DNA from 3 places in the Kocuria sp. LHG3120 genome. Region 3 is predicted to be linked to each of the others. Evidence: riboswitches for the same ligand, from Rfam matches in the RefSeq annotation. Region 3 holds a riboswitch; each other region holds the start of a gene.
What was found. Region 3 has a riboswitch for thiamine pyrophosphate ahead of ACP7CD_RS07180 (ECF transporter S component). Riboswitches for the same ligand answer to the same signal wherever they lie in the genome.
Positions count from the first base shown of each region.

Region 1: another riboswitch for thiamine pyrophosphate. It lies ahead of thiM (hydroxyethylthiazole kinase); the one in region 3 lies ahead of ACP7CD_RS07180 (ECF transporter S component).
Region 2: another riboswitch for thiamine pyrophosphate. It lies ahead of ACP7CD_RS12360 (FAD-dependent oxidoreductase); the one in region 3 lies ahead of ACP7CD_RS07180 (ECF transporter S component).

Region 1 is NZ_JAFCWG010000001.1:156,612-159,452, forward strand. It holds gene thiE (thiamine phosphate synthase) at 1-358, opposite strand, end outside; gene thiM (hydroxyethylthiazole kinase) at 355-1,179, opposite strand; TPP riboswitch at 1,222-1,315, opposite strand; gene ACP7CD_RS00715 (nuclear transport factor 2 family protein) at 1,365-2,099, opposite strand; gene ACP7CD_RS00720 (Rne/Rng family ribonuclease) at 2,293-2,841, opposite strand, start outside.
Region 2 is NZ_JAFCWG010000005.1:322,622-325,462, forward strand. It holds gene ACP7CD_RS12350 (hypothetical protein) at 1-521, opposite strand, end outside; gene thiE (thiamine phosphate synthase) at 620-1,339, opposite strand; TPP riboswitch at 1,355-1,458, shown strand; gene ACP7CD_RS12360 (FAD-dependent oxidoreductase) at 1,454-2,809, shown strand; gene thiS (sulfur carrier protein ThiS) at 2,806-2,841, shown strand, end outside.
Region 3 is NZ_JAFCWG010000003.1:55,750-58,590, reverse strand. It holds gene mnhG (monovalent cation/H(+) antiporter subunit G) at 1-234, shown strand, start outside; gene ACP7CD_RS07185 (DUF4235 domain-containing protein) at 295-573, shown strand; TPP riboswitch at 711-830, shown strand; gene ACP7CD_RS07180 (ECF transporter S component) at 921-1,541, shown strand; gene ACP7CD_RS07175 (ABC transporter ATP-binding protein) at 1,538-2,841, shown strand, end outside.

The sequences.
Region 1 (2,841 bases), on a different contig from region 3:
TGGCGGCGCTGAGGCCGAGCACGGCCTGCGGGCCGCAGATCTCCCGGGCGAGCGCCACGGGCAGGTCCGACTGGCCCACGTGCACGCCGGCCACGGGGGCGCCGGCCGCGCGGGCGGCGAGGTACACGTCGGCGCGGTCGTCCACGAGCACGGGCACCTCCCGGCCCACGCGCTCGGCCACGGCCGTCAGCAGGGCGACGAGCTCGCGGACCGGGGCGTCCTTCTCCCGCACCTGGACCATGGTGGCTCCCCCGCGCACGGCGGCGGCCACGACGTCCGGGACCGTCCGGGGGGCGCTCAGGGCGGTGTCCGTCACCAGGTGCAGGGCCAGGGCCGCGGGGTCGAGGCGCGGGCTCACCGGGCGACCTCCTCGCGCACGAGCTCCGCCCGGGCGGCGATCCCCTCCGGGGTGACGGCGTGCAGCCGGTCCAGCAGCGCCACGGCGAAGGAGCCGGGCCCGGCGGAGTCGGCGGCCGCGTCCTCGGCCGCGAGGGTGTACACCGTGGTGGCGGCCACCGCCGCGGCGGCCGGGTCCGTGCGCACGGCGGTGAACGCCGCCATGAGGGCGCCCAGGGCGCACCCGCCGCCGGTGATGCGGGTCAGCAGGGGCGTGCCGTGCGGCACCCGGACCACCGTGCCGTCCGGGGAGCGCACGAGGTCCACAGGCCCGGACACGGCCACCGCCGAGCCGGCCCGCTCGGCGAGCGCGGCGGCGGCGTCTCGGGCCGCGTCGACGCCGTGGGTCGCGTCCGTGCCGCGGCCGCCGGCGCCGCCGGCGAGGGCGATGACCTCGGAGGCGTTGCCGCGCACGATCGCCGGCTCGAACCCGAGCAGGTCGCGGGCCAGCGCCGTGCGCACGGGCAGGGCACCCACCGCCACCGGGTCCAGGACCCAGGCCCGGCCCGCGCGGCGCCGGGCCCCGACGGCCTCGTAGGCGGCGCCGCGCTGCTCGGCGGTGGGCGTGCCGGTGTTGACGAGGAGGCCGTCGGCGAGCTCCGCGAAGACCCCGCCCTCGCCCTGGATGTCGGTCATCGCCGGGGACGCGCCCACGGCGAGCAGCACGTTGGCGGTGAAGTTGGTGACCACGGCGTTGGTGATGCACTGCACCAGCGGCGCCACGGCGCGCAGGTCCGCCAGGGCCGCGGCGGCGTCCTCGGCGAGCGCGGGGTCCAGCGGCACCGGCCTCCCGGGTCCTGGTGTGCGGTCGGACGGGGGTACGGCATCGCGCATCTGCGACATCCCTTCGCTAGTACTGGCTAGATCAGGTTCGACGGGTGTGTTCTCAGCCGCTCGTGCGGCACCCCGTGTCTGGTGTCCTGCCAGTCTAGTCGTCGTGCGGGAGTCGGCACGGACCCCGCACGGGATCAGAACATGCCGTTGGCGTGCGCCATCCGCTCGGGCACCGGCTGCGCGACGCCCCAGTGCTCCGCGATCCGGCCGTCGTCGAGGCGCCAGAGGTCGTAGCAGGCGACCGTTCCGGTGGATTCTCCGTCGCGGCTCCCTCCGGGAACGGCCTCCGCGACGGTCAGCACGAAGTTCCCCTCGCCGACCACGCGGCGCAGCCGCTGGTACGCGGGCTGCGGGCCGTCCGGCGTGCCGCCGGTGTGCTCGGTGCAGCCCCGGGGGCTCATGTGGTCCTGGACGGCGTGGCGGTCGCCCCCGACGAGGGCGGCCTCGACCCACTCGGCGGCGATGCGCTTGTTGTCCTGCGTCCGCTCGTGGTCCGTGACCGCGACGGGACCGTCGAGCTGGGGGCGGGCGCCGTCGGGGCCCGTGCGCAGGGGCTCGAGGACGTCCCAGTGCTCGGCGATCCGTCCGTCCTCCACCCGGAAGACGTCGAAGCCGACCAGCGGCTCCGGACCGAGCCCTTCGTACACCGAGTGGACGGCCACCGTCCCGTGGTCGTCGAGCATCCGGACCATGTCCACGCGGAAGTCGTCGGGCATGCTCTGCACGAACTGCCTGAGACCCTCGCGCCCGTTCGGCGCGAGCGGCGAGTGCTGGACGAAGTCCTCCGTGTAGTGACGGTCCACGGCCGACGGATCCCGGTGGACGAACAGTTCCGTGCCGGTGGTGCGGATGGTGTCTGCACTGGTCATGGCGATGCTCCCTGGAACGGGCGGCCGCTCTCCCGGCGGACGGGACGGCGGCCCCGGGTGTGCTGTGGTGCGCACCACGGTACGCCGCCGCGCGGAGGGCGGGCAGGCCGGGGCGGTCCGTGACGGTCCGCGACGACGGAGGACCCCGACCGTGCCGGTCGGGGTCCTCCGTGGTGCTGCTCGGCGGGGCGGATCAGCCCCGGTCGGCGGGCCGGCCGCTGGTGAGGTCCTCGGCCTTGACGCCGACGCCGACGACGGTCGGCGCCCGGCGGGAGGGGTCCTCCGGGGCGCGCTGGGCGACGGTCCTCGCCTCGTGCCGGGCGCCCTCCGCGGCGGCCGCCCGGCCGGCGGTCACCTCGGCCTCGCCGGGCCGCGCCGTCGGGGCCGAGGCCCGCCGGGAGCGCCGCCGGGGCCGCACGGGCTCGACGTCCGCCTGCTCCGCGGCAACCGCCGAGGCGGGAGCGGGCGCCTGCCGCTCCGTGCGTTCCTGTGCCGTGCGCTCCTGTGCCGTGCTCTCCTGGGCCGGGGCCTCCGCCGCGGCGGTGGCCCCCTCCGCGGCGTCATCCGCACCGGTGACCGCCTCGGCGGCGGCCTCCGGGGCGGCGGAGCCGGCATCCGGTCCCCGCTGCCCGAAGACCTCCGCGAGGGAGTCCAGGCTCAGCGGCCGGGCCTCGGCGGGCTCGACGACCACGGCGTGGCCCTGCGGCAGCTCGATGACCTCGCCGTTGATGGTCAGGCGCGA
Region 2 (2,841 bases), on a different contig from region 3:
GGCTCGGACCCGTCGTGCTCCCTGGCCAGGAAGCGCTCGGCGCGGCGGCGCACCACCTTGTAGACGCGCCCGTCGTCGGGGATGCCCAGGTCCCGGGCGGCCCGCGCCACGGCCAGCGGGGGCTGCTCCGGCAGGGGGTTGGTGCCCCACTCCAGGAGCCCGGTCAGCAGCGGGCGCTCGAGCACGGCAGTCAGGGCCGCCCGGGCGCCCGGCACCCGGGTCAGCTCCAGCAGCCCGCTCGGCGGCGCGGACGGGCACCCCGGCACGTCGCTGGGCAGCCGGGCGGCGCGCTCCAGCCAGAAGGTGTCGCCGAAGAGGGTGGCGAGCAGCACGGCGGCGGCGAGCCGGTCGTCGCTCGGGGCGGCGTCCTCCGGGAGGCCCTGCTCCCAGTGCGTGCCGAGGGCGCGGCGGGCGGGCTCACCGGCCAGCCGGACGCGCAGCTGCGCGTCCTCCGGGCCGCGGGCGGTCTCCGCGGGGCGCTCCACCGCGTGCCGCACCTGGGGGTCGAGCTCGGGGTCCATGGGCCACCTCTCCGTCGTCGTCCTGCGTCCATGCTCTCAGAACGTGCTGGACGGCGGCGGGGAGCCGACGGTGAGGCGGGCGGGGGGCCGCCCCGGGCTCAGGCGGGGAGCAGACCGCGCAGCTGCCCGGCGGCGGTGCGGGGATCGGGGGCCTCGGTGACGGCGCGGACGACGACGACGCCGCGCGCCCCGGCCTCCAGCACCTGCGGGAGCCGCGTCTCGTCGATGCCGCCGATGGCGAACCACGGCACGGGCAGGACCTCCGGGTCCGCGTCCAGCCGGGCCTCCGTCAGCTCGGCGACCGCGCGGACGAACTCCAGCCCGGTGGCCGGGCGCCCCGGCTTGGTGGGCGTGGCCCAGACGGGGCCGGTGCAGAAGTAGTCGACGTCCGAATCCTCCAGCGCCGCCGTGGCCTGTCCGAGGTCGTGGGTGGAGCGCCCGATCAGCACGTCGGGGCCCAGGAGCCGCCGGGCCTGGGCGGGGCTGAGGTCGTGCTGGCCCACGTGGAAGACGTCGGCGCCCACGAGCGCGGCGATGTCGGCGCGGTCGTTGACCGCGAACAGGGTGTCGTACTCGGCGGCCACCCGGCCCAGCAGCTCCAGCGCGGCGATCTCCTCGTCCGCGTCGATGCTCTTGTCCCGCAACTGGACGACGTCAGCGCCGCCGGCACAGACGGCGTGCAGGAAGTCCTCGAGGTCGCCCCGGTCCCGGCGGGCGTCCGTGCACACGTACAGCCGGGCGGCGAGGAGTCTGGCCGTCCGGGTCTCTCGCAGGGAGGACTCGGCGGGGGCGGAGGCATCACGGGTAGGCTGGGTCACACGCTGATGATAGGTCAGCGGTTCTGCGGGAGCCCCACCGGGGGCTGAGAGGGCGTCCAGCGCCGACCGCCACACCTGATGCGGGTCATGCCGCCGGAGGAAAGGACGTTCCCTGTGACTGCCGCGCACCCCGCCCCCACGACCGCGCCCCACCCGCTGGTCGACCGGCCCGAGCACGTCCGCGCCGACGTCGCCGTCGTCGGCGCCGGGGTGATCGGCCTGGCCACCGCCTGGGAGCTGCGCCGCCGCGGCCGCTCGGTGGTCGTGGTGGACCCCGAGCCGGGCTCCGGCGCCAGCCGCGCCGCGGCCGGGATGCTCGCCCCGGTGAGCGAGGTCCAGTACCAGCAGGAGCCCCTGTACCCCCTCATGACCGCCTCGGCCGCCGAGTACCCGGCGTTCGTGGCCGCCCTCGAGCAGGCCGCCGGCGGGACGGTGGGCCACCGGGCCACCGAGACCCTCGTGTGCGGCGTGGACGCCGCCGACCGGCAGGCCCTGACGGACCTCCGCGCGCTGCAGGGCCGCCACGGCATGACGGTGGAGGCGCTGACCCTGCGCGCCGCCCGCACCCTCGAGCCGGCCCTGAGCCCGCGGCTGTCCGCCGCGTTCCGGATCCCCGACGACCACCAGGTGGACCCGCGCCGCCTCGTGGCCGGGCTGCTCGCGGCCCTCGTCGCCCCGGAGCTCCCCGACCTCCCGGAGCCCGCCGGGCTCCCGGCCGCGCGCGACGGCGGACCGGCCCGCCTCGTCCACGACCTCGCCACGGGGCTGCGCCGCAACGCCGAGGGAGCGGCGACCGGCGTCCGCCTGGCCGGCGGCGGGATGGTCTCCGCGACCTGGACGGTCCTCGCTCCCGGCGCCGGGCTCGGCGAGCTCGACGGGCTGCCGGAGGACTGGCACCCGCCGCTGCGGCCGGTGCACGGGGACATCCTGCGCGCCCGGGTCCCCGCCGGGGCGCCGGAGCTGCTCGGGCGCACCGTCCGCGGTCTGGTGCACGGGGTGCCCGTCTACCTGGTGCCCCGCGCCGACGGGACCGTGGTGATCGGGGCGACCTCCCGCGAGGACGACCTGACCGGTCCCAGCGCCGGCGGCGTGTTCCGGCTGCTGCGCGACGCCCAGGCGCTCGTGCCCGGCATCGCCGACCTCGAGCTGGTCGAGGTGCTGGCCCGCGCCCGGCCCGGCACCCCGGACGACATCCCCTACCTCGGCCGGGTCCGCGACCCGGACGGCTCGCCGGTGCCGGGGCTCGTGGTCTCCACCGGCTACTTCCGCCACGGCGTCCTGCTCGCCCCGCTGGCCGCCCGGCTCGCCGCGCAGCTGGTGGCCGGCGGGACCGGAGCCGATCCGGCCGCCGACGCCGAGCACCTCGCCACCACCGACCCGCACCGCTTCGACCGCCCCGTCGAGGCCCGTCCAGGGGATCCCGCGCCGGCCGCCGCCGGGCCCGGGCCCCGGAGCAGGAGCACCCGATGACCGCCATCACCCTCAACGGCCGCCCGCGCCAA
Region 3 (2,841 bases):
CAGCTGCTCACCGTGCCCGTCTCGGCGCACATGGTGGGACGCTCGACGTACCGCACCAAGCACCTGAACCGGACCACGCTGACCCAGGACGACCTGCAGAAGGTCCTCAACCGCGCCGCGGAGGGCGGGGCGGAGGGCTCCGCGGAGGGCGTCGCCGCGGGACCGCCGGTGCCGAGCCCGGACGGCCGGCGGGCGGACGGACAGCAGACTGACGGATCGCCGGGGACGCGTTAGGCTGGGCAGGATCGACAGGGCGCACCCGCGTCCCCCTCGGACGACAAGGAGCAGCACTCCATGAACACCAAGGTCCTCGAACTCGTGGGCACCGGCCTCTCGCTCGGCGGCGTGGCGCTCTCGCACAAGGTGCTCGGCGCGGCGTGGACGCGCATCACCGGCGACCCGCCCCCCGCCAAGAACCCGGACCCGGACGAGGCCTGGACGGGCATCATCATCTGGTCGCTCGTGACCGGTCTCGTGGGCACCGTCATCAAGGTCGGCATCTCCCGCCAGATCGCGAAGATGGAGAACAGGCCGCAGACCAACCCCAAGGCCTCGAGCCAGGCCGAGGTCTGAGGCCCGGCGAGCACCTCGCGCAGGGGCCCGTCCGGCCGGACACCGCACCGGTGTCCGGCCGGACGGGCCCCTGCGCCGTTCACCGGCCGTGCGCCGGCAGTGCACGGAGCGGGCGAAGGAGGGGTAGACTCGGTGCCACTGAACGACAGGGGAGCGCCCCGCCGGTGAGACCGGCGCGGCGCTGAGAGTGCGGATCGCCGCAGACCCTCGAACCTGCTCCGGCTAGCACCGGCGAAGGGAGTCGAGCATCTCAGGGGTGCTTCCCCGGGAACGCGCCACCGGCGCGGCCCGCGGGACCCCGTCCCCTCCTGGCACCGACGGCTCGCTGAGCCCAGGAGGAACCCACCGTGAACACCACCACCCACCGCCCCGCCCGCCGCCCCGGCACGTCCCGCGCGTCGTCCTGGCGCGTCGTCGACATCGTCGTGGCCGCCGTCCTCGCCGCCGTGTGCGCGGTCGTCTTCTGGGCGTGGTCGAACCTGCTCTACCCCGTGGTCGGCACGGCCGCGGTCGCCTACCCGCCCGCCGTGGGGCTGATCGCCGGCGGCTGGCTCGTGGCCGGCGTGCTCGGCGGGCTGATCATCCGCAAGCCCGGCGCCGCGCTGTTCTGCGAGCTGCTCGCCGCCGTGATCGAGAGCTTCCTGGGCACCCACTTCGGCCTGCTGGTCGTGCTCTCCGGTCTCGTCCAGGGCATCGGCGCGGAACTGGCCTTCGCCTCCTTCCGGTACCGCCGGTTCGACGCCCTCGTGGCGGCCGTGGCGGGCGCCGTGAGCGGGATCTTCCTCGGCGTCCACGAGAACATCGTCTACAACTACGAGTGGGCGCTGAGCCACCAGTTGGTCTACGTGGTCCTGGCGGCCGTCTCCGGGGCGGTGCTCGCGGGCCTGCTGATGCAGGCCGTGGTGCGGGCCCTCGCGGCCACCGGCGTGCTGCAGGGTCTCGCGTCGGGTCGGGCCGTGCGGCGATGACGGCTCCCACGACCCCGGACCCCGTGGTGCCCGCCGGCCCCGGGGCGCGGGTCGAGGCCCGCGGCTTCGGCTGGCACCACCCCGGGCGGGACGCGGCGGCGCTGCGCGGCCTCGACCTCGTGGTGGAGCCGGGGGAGCGCGTGCTCCTGCTGGGACCCAGCGGGGCGGGCAAGTCCACCCTCCTGCACGCCCTGGCAGGAGTCCTCCACGACGACGACGGGCAGTCCGCCTCCGGCGAGCTGCTGCTCGACGGCATGCCGCCGGAGCAGGCGCGCGGCCGGGCCGGGCTCGTGCAGCAGGACCCCGAGTCCCAGGTGGTGCTGTCCCGGATCGGGGACGACACCGCCTTCGGCCTCGAGAACCTCGCGGTGCCCCGGGAGCAGATCTGGCCGCGGGTGCGCGCGGCGCTCGACGACGTGGGGCTGGACCTCCCCCTCGACCACTCCACCGCGGCCCTGTCCGGCGGGCAGAAGCAGCGCCTGGCGCTCGCGAGCGCCGTGGCCATGAGCCCCGGGCTGCTGCTGCTCGACGAGCCGACCGCCAACCTGGACCCCGCCGGCGTGCGGCAGGTCCGCGACGCGGTGGTGTCCTGCCTCGACCGCAGCGGCGCCACGCTCGTGGTCGTGGAGCACCGTGTCGCCGTGTGGGCCGAGGTCGTGGACCGCGTCGTCGTGCTCGGCCGGGACGGGAGCATCACCCACGACGGCGCGCCGGGCCGGGTGCTCGACGCCGCGGCCGACGAGCTCAGCGGCGCGGGGGTGTGGGTGCCCGGCCGAGTGCCTGCCACGCGTGCGCCCGCTCGCCCCGCCGCGGGTCCCGGCGCAGGCTCCGGTGCACATCCCGGCGGGGGTCCCGCCGGAACCGGGGCCGCCGGCTCCGGGGCGGACGGCGCACCGCTGCTGAGCGCCACCGGTCTGGGCGTCTCGCGCAGCCAGCCCTCGGCGCGGCAGCTGCGCGCCCGGCGGCGGGCGCGGCGGCGCGGCCGCCCGCTGGACGACGCCGCCGCGGGCCGGGACCTCCCCACGGCGGTGGCCGACGTGGAGCTGACCCTGCGCCGCGGCCGCGCGCTCGCGCTGACCGGGCCGAACGGCGCCGGCAAGTCCACGCTCGCGCTGACGCTGGCGGGTCTGCTCGCCCCCGTGCGCGGCACCGTGCGGGCCCACCCGGTCCTCGACCGCGGCGCGGGCTCCGACCCGCTCGAGTGGAGCGGCCGGGAGCTCGTGGCCCGCGTGGGCACGGTCTTCCAGGAGCCCGAGCACCAGTTCCTGCGCGCCACCGTGCGGGCCGAGCTCGAGCTCGG